One region of the Paraburkholderia sp. GAS199 genome, then DNA from elsewhere that is predicted to be linked to it. Evidence: riboswitches for the same ligand, from Rfam matches in the RefSeq annotation. Region 1 holds a riboswitch; the other holds the start of a gene.
The links. A riboswitch is a leader RNA that binds a small molecule or an ion and turns the genes downstream of it on or off. The one in region 1 is predicted to bind glycine.
Positions count from the first base shown of each region.

Region 2: it holds a riboswitch for glycine, as region 1 does, so the genes downstream of both, P3T18_RS05115 (FAD-dependent oxidoreductase) here and gcvT (glycine cleavage system aminomethyltransferase GcvT) in region 1, are expected to answer to the same signal.

Region 1 is NZ_JBNDMM010000002.1:1,077,680-1,088,739, forward strand. Features, by position in the region: gene P3T18_RS10870 (branched-chain amino acid ABC transporter substrate-binding protein) at 1-78, shown strand, start outside; gene P3T18_RS10875 (thiamine pyrophosphate-binding protein) at 220-1,944, opposite strand; gene P3T18_RS10880 (L-serine ammonia-lyase) at 2,101-3,489, opposite strand; gene P3T18_RS10885 (alginate lyase family protein) at 3,516-4,649, opposite strand; gene gcvP (aminomethyl-transferring glycine dehydrogenase) at 4,790-7,726, opposite strand; gene gcvH (glycine cleavage system protein GcvH) at 7,804-8,184, opposite strand; gene gcvT (glycine cleavage system aminomethyltransferase GcvT) at 8,248-9,366, opposite strand; glycine riboswitch at 9,447-9,605, opposite strand; glycine riboswitch at 9,640-9,740, opposite strand; gene P3T18_RS10905 (hypothetical protein) at 9,889-10,239, opposite strand; gene P3T18_RS10910 (oxidoreductase) at 10,414-11,060, opposite strand, start outside.
Region 2 is NZ_JBNDMM010000001.1:1,162,843-1,173,902, forward strand. Features, by position in the region: gene P3T18_RS05080 (anaerobic sulfatase maturase) at 1-841, opposite strand, end outside; gene P3T18_RS05085 (HAD family hydrolase) at 856-1,935, opposite strand; gene P3T18_RS05090 (arylsulfatase) at 2,032-3,717, opposite strand; gene P3T18_RS05095 (ASCH domain-containing protein) at 4,278-4,757, opposite strand; gene P3T18_RS05100 (IS1182 family transposase) at 4,980-6,431, opposite strand; gene P3T18_RS05105 (GFA family protein) at 6,605-7,069, opposite strand; gene P3T18_RS05110 (hypothetical protein) at 7,290-7,661, opposite strand; partial or broken gene P3T18_RS05115 (FAD-dependent oxidoreductase) at 8,387-8,807, opposite strand; glycine riboswitch at 8,981-9,073, opposite strand; gene P3T18_RS05120 (porin) at 9,232-10,332, opposite strand; gene P3T18_RS05125 (CocE/NonD family hydrolase) at 10,516-11,060, opposite strand, start outside.

The DNA of each region.
Region 1 (11,060 bases):
CTGAAGAACGGCGGCATCACGCTGTACAAGGTTGTCGACGGCAAGTGGACGACGCTGCAAAGCGTGGGCGGCAAGTAAGTACCGCTTCTCCGCTTTTGGGCACCGCACGCAGGCCGGTGCGGCGCCCGAAACAAAAAAGCCCTGCGGCTCTTTCGAGCTTCAGGGCTTTTTCTTTGCCAGGCGGCGAACGGTTGAACGGTCGAACCGTCGCCGTGCGTCTCACTCGCCGCGCAGCTTTCTTCCCTGCTCGCGGATCTGGTCCAGCGTCGCGCCCGGCGTGCTCGCTTCCTGCGGCATGCGGATCTCGATGACCGCCGCGCGTTTAGCTTCCATCGAACGCTGCAAGGCAGGCAGAAAATCTTCCGTGCGCTCGACGGTTTCGCCATGCGCGCCGAACGATCGCGCGAATGCCGCAAAGTCCGGATTCGTCAGCGCGGTGCCGTGAACGCGATTCGGATAATGCCGCTCCTGATGCATGCGGATCGTGCCGAACTGGCTGTTGTTGACCACGATAAATATCACGTGCAGATCGTACTGCATGGCCGTCGCGAGTTCTTGCGCGGACATCATGAAGCAGCCGTCGCCGGCCAGCGCGACCACGGCGCGCTGCGGATAGAGCGACTTCGCCGCGATCGCAGCCGGCACGCCGTAACCCATCGCGCCGCTGGTCGGCGCGAGTTGCGAGCGGTAGTGGCGATACGAAAAATGCCGATGCAGCCAGGTCGCGTAATTGCCCGCGCCGTTGGTGAGAATCGCGTCGGCGGGAAGCGTGTCTCGCAACTGCTGAATCACTTCGCCCATCTGCACGTCGCCGGGAATCGGCCGTGGCTTGCGCCAGTCGAGATACGCGCGATGCGCTTCGTCTGCCGTGCCGCGCCATGCGAGCGTAGCCGTCGACGGCTTCAGGTCGGCCAGCAACGCGGCCATCTCCGGCATGCCCGAGACGATCGGCAGATCGGCCGCATAAACGCGTCCGAGCTCCTCCGCGCCCTGGTGGATGTGAACCAGCGTCTGCCGCGTCTTCGGGATGTCGAGCAGCGTGTAGCCGTTGGTCGTCGCTTCGCCGAGCCGCGGACCGAGCGTGATCAGCAGATCGGCGTCGCGGATACGTTGCGCCAACGCGGGATTGATGCCGAGACCGACGTCGCCGGCATAGTTCGGATGCTCGTTGTCGAGCGTGTCCTGAAAGCGGAACGCGAGACCGACCGGCAGTTGCCAGTTCTCGACGAAGCGCTGCAGGTCCGCGCACGCCGCCGGCGTCCAGCCGCTGCCGCCGGCGATCATCATGGGACGCTGGGCGCCTTCGAGCAGCACGCGCAACTGTTCGATCTGCGCCGTCGACGGCGACGCCGCTACGCGGTGATAACGCGGCGCGCCGGCAACGGCGTCGCAGGCATCGCTCAACACGTCTTCCGGCAACGACAACACCACCGGTCCGGGACGGCCGGAAGTGGCCGTGTGGAAGGCGTGACTCAGATATTCGGGAATACGCTTCGGGTCGTCGATCTGCGCGACCCATTTCGCCATCTGGCCGAACATGCGGCGATAGTCGATTTCCTGGAAGGCTTCGCGATCCAGATGTTCGCGCGCGCACTGGCCGATCAGCAGAATCATCGGCGTCGAATCCTGGAATGCCGTGTGTACGCCGATCGACGCATGGGTGGCGCCGGGACCGCGCGTGACGATTGCGACGCCGGGACGGCCGGTCAGTTTGCCGACCGCTTCGGCCATGTTGGCCGCGGCCGCTTCGTGACGACACACCACCGTCTGTATGCGGCCGGTTTCGTCGTGCAGCGAATCGAGCACGGCAAGAAAGCTCTCGCCGGGCACACAGAAAACACGTTCGACGCCGTGCGTGAGCAGCGCATCGACGACGAGGCGCGCGCCCGTGGTGGGAGCGGCGGAAGACTCAGCAGCGGTTTCAGATGCAGAAGCGAGCGGCATGGCGATGAAGCCTCCGGACATGACGAAAAGTGCAGGTCAGATACAGTACGTTTCACGCTGCCGCAACCTTGGACCAAGCCGCCGCAGCGCATCGACAGCTTACGCCGGGCACGCGCGCCGTGTCATGTCACAGCGCGGCGCCCGATCGTCGAGCCGTCAGCATTCGACGATATTCACCGCCAGCCCGCCGCGCGACGTTTCCTTGTACTTGGTCTTCATATCCGCGCCGGTCTGCATCATCGTCTTGATGACGGAATCGAGCGACACATAATGCGTGCCGTCGCCACGCAGCGCCATGCGCGCAGCGTTGACGGCCTTGACCGACCCCATCGCATTGCGTTCGATGCAGGGAATCTGCACCATGCCGCCGACCGGATCGCAGGTGAGGCCGAGGTTGTGTTCCATGCCGATCTCGGCGGCGTTCTCGACCTGTCGCGGCGTGCCGCCCATGACGGCGGCAAGCGCGCCGGCCGCCATCGAACACGCCACGCCGACTTCGCCCTGGCAGCCTACTTCTGCGCCCGAGATGGACGCGTTCAACTTGTACAGGATGCCGATGGCGGCGGCGGTCATGAGGAAGTCGATCACGCCTTGCTGGTTCGAACCCGGCATGAAGCGCATGTAGTAATGCAGCACCGCCGGGATGATGCCGGCCGCGCCATTGGTCGGTGCCGTGACCACGCGACCGCCCGCGGCGTTTTCTTCGTTCACCGCGATGGCGTACAGGTTGATCCAGTCGATCATGGAAAGCGGATCGCGCAACGCGCTTTCCGGATTGCCCGATAGCGCGCGATACAACTGCGGCGCGCGGCGTTTCACCTGAAAAGGACCGGGCAGATTGCCGTCGGCGGCAGGATTATTGATGCCGCAACCGCGCGACACGCACGATTGCATCACGTCCCAGATTTTCAGAAGACCCGCGCGCGTTTCTTCTTCGGTGTGCCAGGCGCGTTCGTTTTCCCACATGACCTGCGCGATGCTTTTGCCGGTCGATTCGCATAGCGCCAGCAGTTCGTTGCCGCTGCGAAACGAGTGCGGCAACTGGTCGACGGCGCTCAGCACCTTGGTATTCGGCGCGCCCGCGGTGACCACGAAACCGCCGCCCACCGAGAGATACGTCGCTTCGCGCAGCGTCTTGCCCTGCGCGTCGAACGCGCGCAGCTTCAGGCCATTCGGATGCTCGGCCAGCGCCTGACGATAAAACGAAATGTGTTCCTTCTGCACGAACGGTACGTCGTGCGTGCCGAGCAGCGCGAGCTTGCGCGACACGCGCACGGCTTCGAGCCGCTCGACGATGGTATCGGGGTCGACCGTGTCCGGTGCGTCGCCCATCAGGCCGAGCATGACGCCGCGGTCGGTGCCGTGGCCCTTGCCGGTTGCGCCGAGCGAACCGTACAGATCCACTTTGACCGAAGCCGTGGCGGCGAGCAGTCCGTCGCGTTCAAGCCCTTGAGCGAACATCAGTGCCGCGCGCATCGGACCGACCGTATGCGAACTGGACGGACCGATGCCGATTTTGAAAAGGTCGAACACGCTGACTGCCATTACTGCTCCTGCTGATTGAAGTTGGTTTAGCGCGCCGGCAGCGGCAAACACACGGCGAGCCACGCGGGCGGCGTCGGTGCGAGCTGTAGCGCGGTCGGCGTATAGCGTCCATCGAGACGCGCCGCCAGATGAAACAGTTCCGTCGCGTTCTTCGGGTCCCACTGACCCGAATAGCCGGGCAAACCGGCCTCGCGACGTTGAGCGTCGAACGGCACGCTCGAATGCACGAATTCCTCGTGGGTCTTGCTGCCGTCCGCGTACGGCTTGAGCCAGTTGAGCGCGGCTTGCAGCGAGGCGCCGTTCGCGCCTTTCTCCGGCAACCAGTTGCGGTTGTGGCGGCGCGCGGCAAGCGCCGCCGTGACCAGCGGCTGAAGATCGTAGGTCACGTAATGCAGCGCGTCGCGCTCGCTGAAATCGATGGTCGAACCATCGGGTTCGATGTTGTCCGCCAGATGTTCGTCGAACAGACGCTGCGCCGCGTTGATCATCTTGCGGTTGTCGAGCGTGAACGCGGCCATGGCGATCAGCTTGATGCGATGGCTCTGCCAGTTGTTGCGAAAGTTGCCCTTCAGCGGCCGCGGCTGCGCGTCGATCTGCGCGATATAGCCGTTCGCGAGTTTCGTCAGGAACGCCATCGACGCATTGCGCGTTTTCACGGGCAGCGCGCTCGCGGTCATGTCGTAGGCGAGGATCAGTCCTTCGAAACTCGTTTCGTCGATGGGATTGAAGCTGGGCTGGTAGGTCGTGACCCACGCGTACAACAGGCGATCCACCAGCTTCAGATAACGGTCGTCGCTGGTGGCGCGCCAGGCGAGCGCAGCGTCGCGCAACAGATCGAGATCTTTCTCGGCTTCGATACTTTGATCGCGAATGCCTTCGTGCGGTAACGTGCCTTCGGTATGCAGTTTCGCGAGCGCATGCGGCTGGTCGTTCAGATGCGACTGCACGTTGCTCACGAGCGCCTTCACACCGGGATCGGCGTTGGTGCGCTCGCTGGTTTGCAGCGCCGGTGCGGCGCAAAAATTCATCGCGGCTTGCGCCTCGTGCAGCGGCAGCAGCGCCGCTGCACCAGCCAGTGCGAACGCACAAGCCTGCTGCCACGTTTTTCGGGCGTGTCCCGTTCCGGTCCGGCTTTGCATCAATCGCACCTGTCGCGCCATGCGAAACTCCTCGTTAGGCTGATTCGGTGTGTGATGTTAGCCGTTTGCGGCCATGAGCAACAGAACCGCACAACGCCTGCTTACAACCTTCGAGACGTTGCGCGGCAGAGCCGTGCCGACAGGCGTGCTGACCGCCGTGCTTACTCGTAATCCGCGATAGGCACGCACGAGCAGAACAGGTTGCGGTCGCCGTACACGTTGTCCGCGCGGCCAACCGGCGGCCAGTACTTCTTCGCGATCAGCGTGGGCAGCGGATACGCGGCGGTTTCGCGCGGGTACGCATGCTTCCACTCGTTGGCGATGACCACCGCCGCCGTGTGCGGCGCATGCTTGAGCGGATTGTCTTCGCGGTCCGAGCGGCCTTCTTCGACCGCGCGGATTTCCTCGCGGATCGCGATCATGGCTTCGATGAAACGGTCGAGTTCTTCTTTCGATTCCGATTCGGTCGGCTCGACCATCAAGGTGCCCGGTACCGGGAAGCTCATGGTCGGCGCGTGGAAGCCGTAGTCGGCGAGACGCTTGGCGACGTCGTCGACGGTGATGCCGCTCGTTTCCTTGATCGGACGCAGGTCGAGAATGCACTCGTGCGCGACGAGTCCGCCGGGGCCCGAGTACAGCACGGGGTAATGCGGCGCCAGTTTCTTCGCGACGTAGTTCGCGTTCAGGATCGCGGTTTCGGTAGCGGCGGTGAGGTTCTTCGCGCCCATCATCGCGATGTACATCCACGAGATCGGCAGGATCGACGCGGAGCCGTACGGCGCGCCCGACACTGCACCGATGCCGTTCGGTGCGCGTTCGTAACCCGACGAGATCTGGTTCGGCAGGAACTGCGCGAGATGCGCGCCGACCGCCACCGGACCCACGCCCGGTCCGCCGCCACCGTGCGGAATGCAGAAGGTCTTGTGCAGGTTCAGGTGCGAGACGTCGCCGCCGAACTGACCCGGCGCGCACAGACCGACCATCGCGTTCATGTTCGCGCCGTCCACATAAACCTGGCCGCCGTGCGCATGCACGATTTCGCAGATTTCGCGCACGTTCGCTTCGAACACGCCATGCGTGGACGGATACGTGATCATGATGGCCGCGAGCTTGTCAGCGTGCTGCGCAGCCTTCTTCTTCAGGTCTTCGATATCGACGTTGCCTTGCGCGTCGCATGCCACCACGACCACCTGCATGCCGGCCATCTGCGCCGACGCCGGGTTCGTGCCGTGCGCGGACGCGGGAATCAGGCAGACGTTGCGATGCGCTTCGCCGCGCGACGCGTGGTAAGCGTGGATGATGAGCAGGCCGGCGTACTCGCCTTGCGAGCCCGCGTTCGGTTGCAGCGAAATAGCCGCGTAGCCGGTGGCGGCCACCAGCATTTCTTCGAGCTGGTCGATCATCTCGCGGTAGCCGACGGTTTGCTCGGCCGGTGCGAACGGATGGATCTGACCGAATTCGGGCCACGTGACCGGCAGCATTTCGGACGTCGCGTTCAGCTTCATCGTGCACGAGCCGAGCGGGATCATCGAGCGGTCGAGCGCGAGGTCTTTGTCGGACAGGCTACGCAGGTAGCGCAGCATTTCCGTTTCGGAATGGTGACGGTTGAAGACGTGGTGCGTGAGATACGCGCTGGTGCGTTCCAGCGAGGCGGGCACCGATGCCGTGTCCGACGCGGCGAGCTTTTCGTCGAGCGCATCGATTTGCGGCACGTCGTTCGAACCGGCGGCTTCCGCGAAGACGGCGAGCAGATCGGCCAGATCGCGGCGCGAGGTGGTTTCGTCGATCGACAGACCGACTTGCGTGTCGCTCACGCGGCGCAGGTTGATGCGCTTCGCTTTGGCCGCGTCGTGCAACGCCTGCGTACGCGCGCCGCTGTCGAAGGTGAGCGTATCGAAGAACGTTTCGTTGACTAGCGTGTAGCCGAGTTGCCTCGCGCCTTGCGCGAGCAACGCCGCGATGCGGTTCACGCGCAGCGCGATGGTTTTCAGGCCGTGCGGGCCGTGATACACGGCGTACATGCTGGCCATGATCGCGAGCAGCGCCTGTGCGGTACAGACGTTCGAGGTCGCTTTCTCGCGGCGAATGTGCTGTTCGCGCGTTTGCAGTGCGAGTCGCAATGCGGAATTGCCTTGTGCGTCGACGGTCACGCCGACGAGCCGGCCCGGCATCTGACGCTTGAACTCGTCGCGCACGGCGAGATAGGCGGCGTGCGGGCCGCCGAAGCCGACCGGTACGCCGAAACGCTGCGTATTGCCGACCGCCACGTCCGCGCCCCATTCGCCCGGCGGCGTGAGGACGGTCAGTGCGAGCAGGTCGGCGGCGACCACCACGTGGCCGCCCGCTGCGTGGATCGCGTCGGCCAGCGCGCGGTAGTCGCGCACGTCGCCGTTGACGCCCGGATACTGCAGCAGCACGCCGAATGCGTTGGCATGGGCGGCGTCCGCAGCCGGGCCGACTTTCACTTCGATGCCGACCGGCGTGGCGCGCGTCTTCACCACTTCGATGGTTTGCGGCAGCACGTCGTCGGCGACGTAGAAGATGTTCGACTTCGGCTTGCCGACGCGCTGCAGCAGCGTCATGGCTTCCGCGGCGGCGGTGGCTTCGTCGAGCAGCGAGGCGTTGGAAATCGCCAGACCGGTGAGGTCGACGATCATCTGCTGGAAGTTCAGCAGCGCTTCCAGACGACCCTGCGAAATTTCAGGCTGATACGGCGTGTAGGCCGTGTACCACGCCGGATTTTCCAGCACGTTGCGCAGGATGACCGTGGGCGTGTGGGCGTTGTAGTAGCCCTGGCCGATGTACGAGCGGAACACCTGGTTCTTGTCCGCGAGTTCGCGCAGCGCGGCGAGCGCTTCGGCTTCGCTTTTCGGCTGCGAGAAGGGACCGAGCGGCAAGGCTTCGGTGCGGCGGATCGTCTTCGGAATGACGGCGTCGATCAGCGCGGCGCGCGACGCGAAGCCGAGAGCTTCGAGCATCGCTTGCTGGTCGGCCGAATCCGGGCCGATGTGCCGTTCGGCGAAGGCGTCATGCACTTCGAGCGCGGCGAGCGAGAGAGGAGTGCGGTTCATCAGACGATCCGGGTGTTCGAGCTTCATGAGGTGTTCCTGGCGGTGCGGCGGTCCGTCTGGCGAATCGGACTTGCCGCACCTTGCGGGTTAAACGTAAAGGTGAATCAGGCGTCGATCGACTTCGAGTACGCGTCGGCGTCGATCAGACGCTCCTGCGTGGCGCCTGCTGCCGGCTTGATCTTGAAGAGCCAGCTGTCGTACGGCGTGGTGTTGACTGAATCCGGCGTGTCCGCCACCGCGGTGTTCGCTTCGATGATCTCGCCCGAGACCGGCGCGTAGATGTCGGAAGCGGCTTTCACGGATTCGATCACGGCCACGGTGTCGCCCGCGTTCACGGTCTTGCCCAGTTCCTGGACTTCGAAAAAGACGATGTCGCCGAGCGCTTCCTGCGCGTGGTCGGTGATGCCGACCGTCAGCGTGCCGTCCGCCTCGGTGCGGACCCACTCGTGCGATTCGGTGTATTTCAGATCGGCCGGGATGCTCATCGGATGCTCCTATGCGGTGTGATTCGGTATGAACTTGAAAGGGTGACGCACGCGCCGGTCGGCTTAAACCGCGAGCACTTTGCCGTTGCGTACGAACGGCAGTTTTACCACGCTTGCGGGAACGTTTTTGTCGCGAATCTGGACTTGAACGGTATCGCCCGGCTGCACGCCTTTCGGCACGCGCGCAAAGGCGATGGATTCCTGCATGGTGGGAGAAAACGTACCGCTGGTGATTTCGCCTTCGCCGTGCGGCGTGACGACTTTCTGGTGAGCACGCAGCACGCCTGCCGCCTTGCCGTTTTCCTTCAGGAGGATCAGGCCGACGAACGCGGCTTGCGAACCGTCTGCTTCGAGTTTGCCCTTGCCGACGAAGTCGCGCGGCGAAGTGAGGTCGACCGTCCAGGCGAGGCCGGCGTCGAGCGGCGAGACGTTGTCGTCCATATCCTGGCCGTACAGGTTCATGCCGGCTTCGAGGCGCAGCGTGTCGCGCGCGCCGAGGCCGGCGGGGCGTACGCCCTGAGCCTGCAGCGCGTTCCACAGCGCGATCACGTGATCCGCCGGGACGATGATCTCGAAGCCGTCTTCGCCGGTGTAGCCGGTGCGGGCGACGGTCAGTTCGCCGAACGGCGTGTCCTGAAGGCGGGCCGCGTTGAACGGTTTCAGGCCTTCCGTGGCGGCGCGTGCGGCCGGCACGGTTTGCCAGACTTTTTCGCGTGCGTTCGGACCTTGCACGGCGACGATCGCGTAATCGCGGCGCGGCGTGATGGTGAGGCCGAAGCTGCCCTCGGCGTTGAGCTGGCCGAACCAGGCGATGTCTTTATCGGCGGTACCCGCGTTGACGACCACGCGGAAATGATCTTCGCCGAAGTAATAGACGATCAGGTCGTCGATCACGCCGCCGTTCGGGTTCAGCAGACAGGAGTAGAGCGCGCGGCCCGGCGTTTGCAATTTGGCGACGTTGTTCGCCAGCGCGAATTCGAAGAAAGCGCGCACGCGCTCGCCGGTGAAGTCGACGACGCACATGTGCGAGACGTCGAACATGCCGGCGTCGGTGCGCACGGCGCGGTGTTCGTCGATCTGCGAGCCGTAGTTGACAGGCATGTCCCAGCCGCCGAAATCGACCATGCGAGCGTTGAGCGCACGATGGGTGGCGTTGAGCGGGGTGTGTTTGAGTTCGGTCATGGGGCCTCGGGCATCTCGCGAAACAAAAAAGGCCATGCGACGCTGCGCCTCGCGGCGTGTGCCTGCGAGCGAGTGCGATGCATGACCCCTCTGTCCTCGATACCTGAGAGATTGCGCTGCCGTGCGGGACTGGAATGCAGTCGACACGGTGAAACGCGCGCCCCTTCGGTGGGCAGCTTGCCGGGTTTGCATGATGCGAACCATGCAAACGGCTACTGCCGCTCTCCAGAGTGCGAAAAACCGGTGCCCGAATGTGGCCTGGGCGCGGATTCTTCGACGCGGTCGGTCCTTTTGCCTGAGAGTTTGCGGGTGTGCCCCTTCGGCGGCGCGGCCTACGATTTTCTGCGGCCAGCACGCTCTCCCGACGCGTGCGGCGAATGTACGCGAGGGCCGATGGCTTGTCAAATAAAGGCCCGCGAGCGGCGTGGGGGTTGACGCGGCGGCTGCGCGCCTGTCAAAAAAAAGCGCGGGACGTGATGCCCGCGCTGTGTTTCTACCGCTTCTCGCACGAACTGGAGCGAATTATTCGCCGATGGCGTGAGCCGCGTTATCCAGTTCCTGGTTCAGCACGCGCTGTTCGTCGCCGGACAGGCCGCCGCCGTGTTGCGCGGACATGTCGCGCGCTTCCTGACGGATCACGTCGAGGCGATGATGCAGCGCGCCGCCTTGCGGAGGCGGATAGTAGCCCTGGTTGACGTGGTTATCGATGCGGCGGCTCAGGTTGTCGATACGGCCTTCGACCTGATGCAGACGCTGGTCCGCGATCTGCTGCGGGCTGGGACGCGGTGCCGGTGCGGGTTGCGGCGCCACCACGCAGGCGGCGAGGGAGCTGAGCAAGGCGCACGCGGCAAGCGCGCGAGTGGTTCGATGCATGGACTCTCCGGAAGTCGTTGTCGTTTTGTCGTGCTACTCGGTAGCAACGGTTGGGTTCGGCTTCGCGCTGACCGGACAGCGACCCTTATTTGTAACGTTATGTACTTGTCGGGCGCGCGGGCATTTGTAAGCCGCGCCGCGAAGCGCAGGGTTGCGGCACGGCAAGGCGGCCGATCAGCGAACGCGTTCGAACGGCAGGCGCACGCCTTCGTCCGAGCTGCGCGCGGCCAGTTCGACGATGGTCATCACGTCGACGGCGTCCTGTGCGCTGACGGGAAACTTCACGCCGTTCTGGATCGCGTCGGCGACGGCGATATAGAAGCCGCTGTAGTCGCCGTCGCGGGTCCGCAATTCGCGCTCCACTTCCTTGTCGCCTTCGACCACGCGCAGCAGGCCGGCGGTGTTGCCGGCGCCGAAGCCGTCGTCGCCCGGACGCAGGCCGGCCTTCAGCTGATCTTCCTGCGTGTCGAGCCCGTACTTCACATAGCTGCCGCGCGTGCCGTGGATCGAGAAGCGCGGCGCGACCAGTGCGGTCAGCGCGCTGGCGTGCAGGACCACTTCGAATTCGCCGTATCCCAGCTGGATGTGCACGTAGTCGGGTGCGCCTGCCTGATCGCGATGCGTGCGAACCGTGGCGGAGACGGTTTGCGGCGCGCCGAACAGCGCCAGCGACTGGTCGATCAGATGCGGTCCGAGATCAAGCAGCAGGCCGCCGCCGCGCGACGCTTCCTCGCGCCAACGCTGCCGGACTTCCGGACGGAAGCGGTCGAAGTGCGATTCGTATTGCGTGACGCGTCCCAGCTCACCGCTGGCAAGCAGTT
Region 2 (11,060 bases), on a different contig from region 1:
CGTCGAAGGTTCGCGACAAAAAATAGCCCCAGTCGTCGGGATCCACTGACCAGTCTGTGACGACTGAATCAGCATTACCTGGCTTTGCCGCGCTCGTCCCTAGCATTGGCATCATGTCTTCTGACCAGTGCTGTGGCGCGACGTCACGAAAAACTTTGGGCTCGACGCACGGAATGAACTGAATATACGTTGAATTAAGTTCATTCCGCAGAAACCGATAGACGTCCAGTGGGCGCTTCGCATTGACCCGGTTGACTACGGTGAGCGTGTTGAAGCTCACCGCGTGCCTATGCAAAAGCTCAACGCCGCGCATCACCTTGTCGAAAGTAGGTTGACCCTTGCGATCTACACGAAGCGCATCGTGCAACTCGCGGGGTCCGTCGATACTGAGTCCGACCAGAAAGTCATTCTGTTTCAGAAACCGGCACCATTCTTCGTCGAGCAACGTCCCGTTGGTCTGCAGATCGTTCGAGATGCGACGTCCCTTAGGCACATGCCTCGACTGAATGTCGACGATATCGCGGAAGAACTCAATACCGAGCATGGTCGGCTCGCCGCCTTGCCACGAAAAAATGATCTCGTCGCCATTCTGCGCTTCGATGTATTGGCGGATATAGCGTTCAAGCATCGAAGGCTCCATCCTACGACCTCGATGCTGATCGAGAAGATGTTCCTTATGCAGGTAGTAGCAATACGTGCAGTCGATATTGCATGTGGAGCCGATGGGTTTTGCCATCGTGTGAAAGCGACCTTTTTGCGACGGTACGATTGGTTCAAGGCCTGAATGCTGCGTCGGCACAAAGGTGATCGGCTGCGCCTGTACATTGCTGCTATCGTGCATAACGACTCCTGACCCTAAGGCTTCGGTGCGGAATAAACCGTCTTCCAGTCCTGCTTCATGCTCACGACAACCCAGCCTCGCGCGACGGCTTCGTCCCACGCCTTGTCGAGCCGCGCAAGCTGCGACTGGCGGTCGTACGCAAACTCGTGCTCGGCGTCGTCGTGATGAACAATCAGCGCAAGGGTTTCACCCGGACCGGTGGCCGTATATTCGAGCATTTCCCTATCGCCGTCGGAATTTCCAAACGCAAGGATCGGACGCCGGCCGATCGCCCGAAAAATTCCGACCGGTTTGCCGGGGCCATCGTCGACGAAAGCGAAGCCGGGTTTGCGCATCAGCACAGGCTTGCCGTCGTGAACCTCATACGCCAGTTTCTCTTCGGTCCCGACCACCTGTTCCGGCGGAATGCCGTAAGCCTCCTGCACCCAGACGCGCATGAACTCTGCTGTGCCCCCAGAGACGATCCACGTTTTGAAGCCATTTGCCCGCAATAGGGCCAGTAATTCAAGCTGAGGCTGATAGACGAGTTCTGTATAGCGGCGCTGCAAAGTGGGATGTTTGGCAGTGGCGAGCCAGTCGCGTATCGATCGATCGTATTCGTCAGCGCTCATGCCGCTATTGGCGACCGCGAGCAGTTGGAGCAAGGCCTTCCTGTTCTGGGCAAGCGCAGTGGTATCGTGAGCGAGCAGCGCCTGGAAAGCTGGATCGCGTTGCCACTTCGGGTGTTGGGGCGCGGCCGCCTTCACCTGGTCGATCATGAACAACAGCTGGAACGGCACCGGCTGCTCGCTCCACAGCGTACCGTCGTTATCGAAAACAGCGATGCGGCCCTCGGGCGGCACGTAGGACGCGCTGCCCTCACGCGTGACGTCAGCAATGAATCTGAGAATTGCAGTGCGTGCCGCGCCGTCTTGCCAGGAGGGTAAGACCTGAGTTGCCGGTTCAATGGCGGGGGTCGATTGCGACCCTGCTGATACGCTAGGCGTCGCACCGGGATTCGTGCAAGCGCCTAGCGCCACGCATGCGCAAACCAGCCAGGTCAGCAGGCGGCGCAATGCGCCCGCCAAAAGCACCGGAGACTCAATCGTGCGCATAGCTTTACCAGGTCATCAGCAAGGTGCGCGGCGGATCGCGCTACCGGTTCCGCCCAGGCAGCAACCTCAAGCCACTTGTGCGGAACGTCGGGCCTGTCAGTTTCCTGTTGGCATCGGAATGTTGAAGCCGTTCTTCTGCAGCTCATCACGAATATAGCCAAACCGCTGATACTGCGTCAGCGTGATCGGGCCTGAGTAGCCTTCGCTCTGGAGCTTGCGCGGCGGATACTTGACGTATGTCTTCATCAATTCACTGACAGCAATGTTGAACTTCGGAAGCGTCCAGGTGTGCTCCGTATAGTTGTTCATGAATATGTCGTAGCGTTCCTGCGGGTCCTGGTACAGATCGAACACTTGTGGAACTGTCGCCACGTAACTTTCGGGACCTTTCCAGCCGAGGTTCGTGTCGACCGCGAGGCCTCCTGTGTCCGCGCCTCCGTCGCCACGGAGGTTGAATACGGCCTTGAACTGACCCACTCGAACCGCGCCGGGAGTTAGCTCGTTCTCGGTGAAATAAAACCACGCGTCACGTTTGCTCTTTCCCGTACCGAACAGCACGGGCGACATGTCATAGCTGTCGAAGATGATCGGTTTGCCTTCCCGATCGTTCTTCGGCAGATCGACGACCGCCACGCTGGCGAAGGTGGCCATGCAATCGAGACCGCCCAGAACGTCGTAGTTTCGGCTGTGCGGCTTGATCTTGCCTGGCCACCATGCAATCGCCGGAACGCGTGTGCCGCCTTCACGATCGGTTCCCTTGGTGCCCCGGAACGGCGTGTACCCGGCATCCGGATAGACGTCCTGCCAGGCGCCGTTATCGGTCGTAAAGAAGACCAGCGTGTTCTTGTCGAGACCCTTCTCGCGGAGCTTGTCGAGAATGTGGCCGACACGCGCGTCCAGCTCAACTAGCGAGTCTGCGTATTTGGCTTTCGAGAGCGACTTGCCGATATAGTCGGGGTCGGGCATATTTGGCTGGTGGACTTTCATGAAGTTCACGTTGATGAAGAACGGCTGACCCTTTTGCGCAGCGTCGTCGATATCGTCAAGTGCCGCTTTTTCGATGTACCGGTCAATGAACGGAATGCCGACGACACCCTTCTCGGGCGTGTTCTCATACTCGCCATTCACCTTGAAGTCCTCATGCGCTTTTTCGCCGGCCTTGCCGGAAAGCATGCCTGTCGTCACCTTGATGAACATGTCGCGCGTTTGTTGATCCATATCGGGGAACCACTTTGGATCGGAATACGTATAGGCATTCAGGTGATACAGCCCGACGTATTTCATGTCGTCATAGCCCTGCGCATTCGGAAGAGCATAGTCCGCTTCACCAAGGTGCCACTTACCCGTGAAATAAGTGTTGTAATGCGCGAGCTTCAATACCGATGCGAGGGTCCATTCCGCGTGCGGTAAGCCGCCGCCCTGGCCCTGGAAGGCAACGGTTGTCATGCCGCTGCGATTCGGGTTGCGTCCGGTTTGAAGGGCGGCACGCCCTGGAGTGCAGCTCGGCTGGCCATAGAAGTCAAAAAAAGTCATGCCTTCGTCGGCCATTCTGTCGAGATTCGGTGTCGGAATGCCACGACCTTCGCCTCCGCCATAAACACCCAGATCTCCATAGCCGACGTCATCACCGACTATCAGTACGATGTTTGGTCGCGTTTGCGTCTGCGAGTCTGTCTGCGCCTGTGCAGTTATCGCGAAACTGAGAAGGCCGGCCGCCGCGAGCGCGAACGGTGCATGTGCCAGAGGCCTGGCCAGTCCTGCAATGTGTGCCGCAAGCTGCATGCTCTTTCCCCAAGGTAGCGATTTCTGGACCGAAAGTTTCCATACATCGCACCGATTCTTCTACGGGGAAAATGCTTTGAACATTAGGGCAAGGGGCAATCAAATTGCCCCGAGGGGCAAAACAACGAAGTCAAGCGCCACCACTGCGAACATTCGGTCTCGCGCTGAGAGACCTTTACACCGTTGTAAGCGGTCATTGGTTTCGCTGGACTGACTGTCAGCAACCGGCCGCGTTGAGGCAGCGCCACCGGAAATTCGCTCGCCGGAAACCGGCCATTGAGCAAGGGCGGACCAGACCACGGCTGTTCAAATTGGAGGGCGACCTCGACCGTCGGCTCCTGGCCGCGACGAGGCAGCGCCACCGGCTATTCGCTCGCCGGAAACCGGCCATTGAGTGAGGGCTGACGAGACCATGGTTGTTCAAATTGCACGGTGACCTCGACCGACGGCTCCTGGCCGCGCACGGTCTAACGATCTAGTCGACGTTTCAGGCCCGACTCGCGCTTTATGCAGCGGAGATGATCCACCCGGAAGAGACGTTCCGTGCCGTCTAAGAACAGTCATTCGGTCGGCAGGACGGACGTAAGCGTGTAAAGAACCTCAAAACTTTCGCATACGAGAGGCATTGAATGGTCAACAACCCGACCAATTCGGCTGCACTCAGCCGTGAAGAAGCGCCAATGCTCCGCTCGCCAATATGCCAGCGAAAGATCTCCTTCGCCTTCGCTAGCGGCGAATTCAGCACCGACGCGGTCAAATGGGACGATTTGCACTTCGGTGACTCGTAGAACGACCGCGGGGCTACCATCCCAGTCGAGCACGATTTCCATGTCATTGACCTTTGGAATCGGCTCACCGTCAAAATCCCAAGACCAAGCCAGACTGCATGTGCCACGCTTCACACCAGTAAGAATCAGTGCAATAAGCGATGCAGAAAGAGCTTCCGAATCCCCAAATCCACCAATTCGGACACACCCTTCGGGCAGATGTATACCTTTCTCGGCCAATTCGGCGACTAGCTCTCCTACAGTTTTGCCCATATGCCGACGCCCCTTGGATTACATCCGGTGTATCGAAACCTCACGGGCGTTGATTGTCGACTATTGGTAAGGGCGTGTCGAACGTCTCAAAATGGCCGAGGCCGTGTAAAAACGCGCAGAACGGCCGACCGATCCCCCCCGGCGTGGGCACAGTTGAGTTAGGACGTGACGCAGGCAAATGAGGTGATCGTATTTACTGGCAAACAGCGTCGGCGCGCGCATTCACGCGTCTGCCAGCTTCATCGCTCCCATCGTCTTTGCGAATCCGAGGATCCTGATGACTCGCTTGAGGTTGTATGCCAGCACGTGCAAACTCATTTCAGCGGCGACATGGCCAAGTCCGCGCGTCTGGAAGTGCGTTGTCCCCATCCAGTGCTTTAGTGTGCCGAACACGTGCTCGACCGTGCGCCGTCGCATCGTCATGGCATCGAGTTGGCGATCCAGCCTGGACTGCATCGCCTCAAGCACCGCTTCGTGTTCCCATCGTCGAATACGCCGGTAGTCGGTGGGCGTGCACCTGTTCTTCATCGGGCATTTCGGGCAAGCGCTGCTCCAGTAGGTACGCAGGGCCATCGGAGTTTCGCGCTCGACGGAAGTAAATCGGTAAATCGCCCGTTGTCCCGCTGGACATAGGTATTGGTCGTCTTTGGCGATGTAGATGAAGTCGGCCCGATCGAACCGTCCATCAGCCTTTGCACTGGAGGTTTGTGTTTTTGGCACCAGCGCTGCAATACCAGCGTCATCGCATGCTTTGATTTCCGTGGCGCTGTAGTACCCGCGATCGGCCAGCGCCTTGAGCTTTTTCTTGCCCATCGCTTCGCGCGCGGCTTTGGCCATCGGGCTGAGCTGAGCGCGGTCACTACCGACGTTCGTCACTTCGTGTGTCACGATGAGGTGATGCTTCGTATCAACAGCTACCTGAACGTTGTAGCCCACCACGCCTGTGCCCTTTGCTTGCGACATCATTGAACGTGAGTCGGGATCAGTCAGCGAAACCTGCTTTTCCGGTAAATCCTTCAACAGGTCCGCGGCCCGATCCAGATCGCGCATCTGCTCGCGCAGCGTCTCGATCTTTTCCCGCAGCCGTTCGGTTTTCGCTTCGACCTCTGCGGGTTGCGTGCGATCAGCAGTTTCCAGCGCATCCAGATAGCGCTGGATGCTTTGCTCGATCTGCTCCTGACGCTTTGCGATCTTGTTGGGTGTGAAGTTGTTGTCGCGACTGTTCACCGCCTTGAACTTGCTGCCGTCGATGGCAACGACTGCCTGGGTGAACAGCTTAAGGTCGCGGCATATCACCACGAAGCGGCGGCATACATTGCGAATGCCGGCGCCATTGCTGCGTCTGAACTCCGCAATCGTCTTGAAGTCCGGTGCGAGGCGACCGGTCAGCCACATCAGTTCGACATTACGCTGGCACTCGCGCTCCAGACGTCGGCTCGACTGTACGCGATTGAGATAGCCGTAGATGTAGAGTTTGAGCAGAACGGACGGATGGTAAGACGGTCGGCCCGTGATCGCCGGCGTAGTGCCTTCGAAGCCCATGGAAGCCAGATCGAGCTCGTCGACAAATGCATCGACGATCCGCACGGGATTGTCTTCAGCAATAAAGTCTTCGAGACATTCTGGCAGCAACGTTGTCTGATTGCGGTCTGCACCTTCCACAAATCGCCCCATCTCCGCCTCTCGCGCCACAGGTTGATTCAGTCTAGGAGATCGCGCGAGTTTTTACACGGCCTCGGCCGGGATGAGCCCGAAGACGACTGGATCATGTTGAAACAGGCGGCCGGCTCGCCAAATGGCGACGAGAGATCTGAGCACTGCGCCGTTCGGCGCTAATTCCGGGTTTCTTAGCGCCCGTCGATCTTCCGTTCGCGCCACAAGCGAAGCAATTCATCCTGCTCGCCGACACTTCCTTCAAAACTAGGAGTGCCATCTGGAATCAAAAACCATGGCTGTTTGCTACGGGTGAATATGTGCGCTATCGGGGAAAATTCGCTTTGGTTTTGCAGTGTGCCTGGTCTGAGCATAGCCAGATCGGGCTGATCAACGGGCTCGGCCCAAAGCCGCGTGTCACAGCGCGCGCATGCCTTGCTGCGCCGCTGCCTCCCACGACCAAAGTCAAAGGTCAGCATGATCGGCTCACCTTCTAGGACATGCAAATCGGCTCGACGGACCCACATCACAGGCAGCGCAGCGCCGCCTGTTCTTCGTTGACAGGTGGTGCAATGACAAACATAAAAAGTGAGTGGTTCGTGCCGGAGCTCAAACTCGATCTGACCGCAGAGGCAGCTACCGATGTAGGGTGCGGGCATACAAGGCTCCTAAATGCCGCAGATTGAAAAACGGGAAATTTTGTTAGTTCGGAACGTGCGTGAGCCAGCGAGAATTGTCGACGATCCGCCGACGAATGTCGAACGACCGGTTTCGCCGAACGCGGAAATTCATCGAAAGGGTATGCGCAACGCATTATCTCGGTCGACGAACTTTTGCAGGCGCCCCCAAGTGCCGTTCAACTTTCGCCAAAGCGGCCGCTTAAGCTGCTGTAGCGGGACGAGTTTCGCTTGAGAGAATTAGACCGTCTATTCCACCCAGCGTTGCCACAATTCCAAAGCTTGCGATCGTTGCTTGCTCTAGAAATGCGAACAGCACTGTCACGCAGACCCCGCCCAAGAAAACGGAAATCTGCAAAGTCCGTTCTTCGATTCCAAATAGCTTCCTACCGTGCGGACAACCCCGTTGTAGCAACGGCGCTAATAGCATCCAAAGGAGTGATGCCGGAACATAGCAAGCCACGGCAGAAAAAAACGCGGCTCCTAATATCGGAGCGCGGATCCAAAGAACAGCGATGGCTATCAATCCCAACGCGACATACCAGCCAATGCGCGATGCATATTTGCTTTTCATTTCTAGCTCCGGCCAGACCGACGGCACATTGTTAGCGATTCTGCATTTCCGGTCCAGCGTCGCTTGTTGGCCGAACTGAGACGACCGCCGACGAGATAACCGCCCATGCTGCGCGCAGCATTTCGACGAGCACTTAAAATGTGCGCGTTACTGGCGGCCGGCGTTGGATCAACGCGGGGTTGAGTAATGTTCGTACGATCAAGCGGGCAGGGAGCAGATGAAAGACAGCGCAACCGTTCTGTGCGTGCGGGACGTCCGTATTCTGCTGGTTGCAATGGGGAGGTCAAAATGAGCGCTACCCGGCGTGAGAATTCGTTGAGACGAAGCACTCCATGAAGCGGCACTGCGGGAACTAGAAGAGGCCGCGCTCTTCGCGGATGAGCTAATTTATCTTTTCCAGTCTAGCTGCCTCAACTCGCTGCACCACGTCTTCGTCGCCGGCGTAGCGCTTCACGCAACCGCACAGCTCAGCAACGAAATCGCGAGGCGCAGGTGGCTTACCTCGCGCAAGATAGCGATGCTTTCTGCCAGTGAGCCTACTCGTGGCATCGTGGATTTTCAACACTTTGGCATTCTGGAGCCGAATACTGTAAGACGGACGTCGCCGCAGGTGAACCGAGTGACCGGCTGAGTCGCACTTATCACTCGGTTTCGACATTCATGTGGCCGCGACTTTAGTTACAAGGCTGTTTCCAGCGCGACGGCCAACGTTGGATTTGTGGTGTCTTGTAGATATGCAAAATGCCGCGTCGCTTTAGATCGAAGTCGATGCCTTCGGTCTCGGCTATGGAGAAGAGATGCGCGCGCCGCGATCGCGAGCCGCACCGTTTCAACCGTATTCGCTTCATAACGCGGAATCTGCCGCAGGAATTCGCCTATCCACGAGTACTTGTGCTACGTGGGCATCGGATTGAGCAGCAACGGGGCGTCGCGCTTGAGCATCCAGCATAGGCCATTCATAACCGTAGCCACGCTGTTCCAGACTTCGGCGTTGCCCGCGGACGTTTGGCCACCATTGGCGAACGAGGTTTCCATCGCCGCATAGCGGCGACCTTCGAATACAGTGACTTGGTGGCCGCGTCGGGCGAGTGCGTGAGCAGTAGTGACGCCGGTAATGCTGGCGCCGATGATGGCGATTCGTGACATGACATTGTCCAGAGCAAGTTGTGAGCATCGCCGGCTTCGGTGTCCGATTGCTTCATCGAATCCGGCGTCGACGCCCCATCTGTCCATGTACCTGAGAGTTTCTTCCCGTGCGCATCATCCCAAGTGAGAGGAATCCCCTTCGGTGGGCGCGCGTGGCGCCGCTCTCCGGATGTTCCCGCAGCACGGTCCTTTTGCCTGAGAGTTTCCGGGGCGGTTGCTCCGTCGGCGTCGTCACAATTTCTGGCGATCTCTCCCGCGCTGCATTGCAGAACGGGTTAAACGATACCGGCTAGACGTTTTCGCCGCAACTGTCTCTGGAGTTGGAATTTGCCAGCAGCACATTCCAACTCGGCAAAAATGTGGTCTCGCGACTCGACACGACGGCAGCGAATGCATCGGTAGTACCTGAGCATTCGCCGGTTGATCAAAACTTATGGCGAATACCCGTGACGGCAATAAATTGCGTGTGAGTACTCGACGGGCCGGACGCGCCCTCGATCTGTGCGACCGCGTTTGTGGCGCGTTGATACAGCAAATCGATGTAGACGTCGGTTGATTTGGACAGGAAGTATTGCAACGCAGCCGTCGTCTGCCAGTAATGCCACGAGTCTACCGCTCCATTCGTCGATACATTCGTATAAGTCTCACCAACCGCCGCGTGCAAGGCGGGCGTGATGCGGTAACGCAGACTCGCTTCAGCGTTCTGATAAGTCTGATACTGGCTCGCAGGTGTCAGCTCGAACCGTGTGTTCGTATACATCAACCCGACGCTCGCATTACCGATGTCGTATAGCCCACCGGCGCCATAAATGCGTTGCTGGCTGATGCCTTTGAGAAACGTGAAGTAGTTATCGGATGGAATCGCGCCGGTTGTGTCGGTGGCCGGATGATCGAGCATCACGTAGGCCGCGCCCAGGTGCCACGGACCATTGGCATACGTCGCGCCGACGCTGTATGAACGGTTCGTCGCGAAATTGCCCGGATTGCCCGACAGCGCGTACATGGTGTTGATCTGCAAACCGTAAAAAACCGGCGTCACGTACTTGATCGAATTGTCGGTGCGAAACGTGTTATTGATATCGTCGACATCGAATGGATGCGTGCCGTACTGCACTGTATCGGTGGCGACTTGCAGCGGCTCCAGCGAATCCTGCGAGGCATTGTATTGACGGCCGAACGTCAACGTACCGTAGCGGTCGCTCGATAATCCGACCCATGCCTGCCGTCCGAAGATGCGCCCATTTGCGCTGGCCGTGCCGTTCATAAGATTGAAGCCGTTCTCGAGACGGAATACCGCACGGTTGCCGCCGCCAAGGTCTTCGCTGCCGAGTAGGCCCCAGCGCGAGCCCTGTTCGCTGCCGGCCGTCGCCTGGTAATTCGACTTGCCGACCTGATTGCTGGTGTAAGTGAAGCCACCGTCGACGATGCCATACAGCGTGACGCTCGACTGTGCATGTGCCGTGCCGGCCGCGAGTCCGATGGCGCCAATGACGAATAGTGTCTTCGGAAGTGTCTGTTTGCGCATGGCGCTGTTTCTCTTGAAGTTAGACCTGCTGTTAAAAATCGGTGTGCGCAACAAACGGAAGGTGTCGTGCCTTTACAGGGCGCTTCCGCGCATTCGCAGAAAACCCGGGCGAAAAGGGGCCCGGACGTCGCGCTGAACGCGACGCCTCAATGACCCGAAACTTGGGGTGTGGCGGAGGGGCTTCTAGCCGGCTTTTCGGCTATCCGCCGGGTTCGGCTGCATGGCTTCGAGCGAAGCCACCGCAACGATCGGCAGTACCACGTGCGACGCTTGACCCGCGCCGAAATGCACGCGATTCACCGCAATGCGTGGCGTGCGAGCCAGCGCGGGCGCCTCGCCGCTATTCTGATTGACGTCGAAGTGCGGAAAATTGCTGCTCGAGACATCGAGACGGATGCGATGGCCGCGCCGGAACAGATTCGCCGTCGCGAACGGTTCGATTTCGATCGCGTAGACGCGGTCTTGTTTGAGGGGGCGCGGCTCGGTCCACGATTCGTGAAAGCGGCAGCGGAAGATGCCGTCGGTCAGATTCATCGCGTAACCATGCGGGTAATCCGCATTCGGCGGATAGACATCGATCAGCTTCGCAGTGAAGTCGGTGTCGGGCGCATCGGACGAAATCCGCAGCTTCACAACAATCGGACCGATTACAGCAACATCTTCTTCGAGCGGCTCCGTCTGAAACACGAGAACATCGGCGCGTGCCGAGAGCGGCATGCCTATGTGCC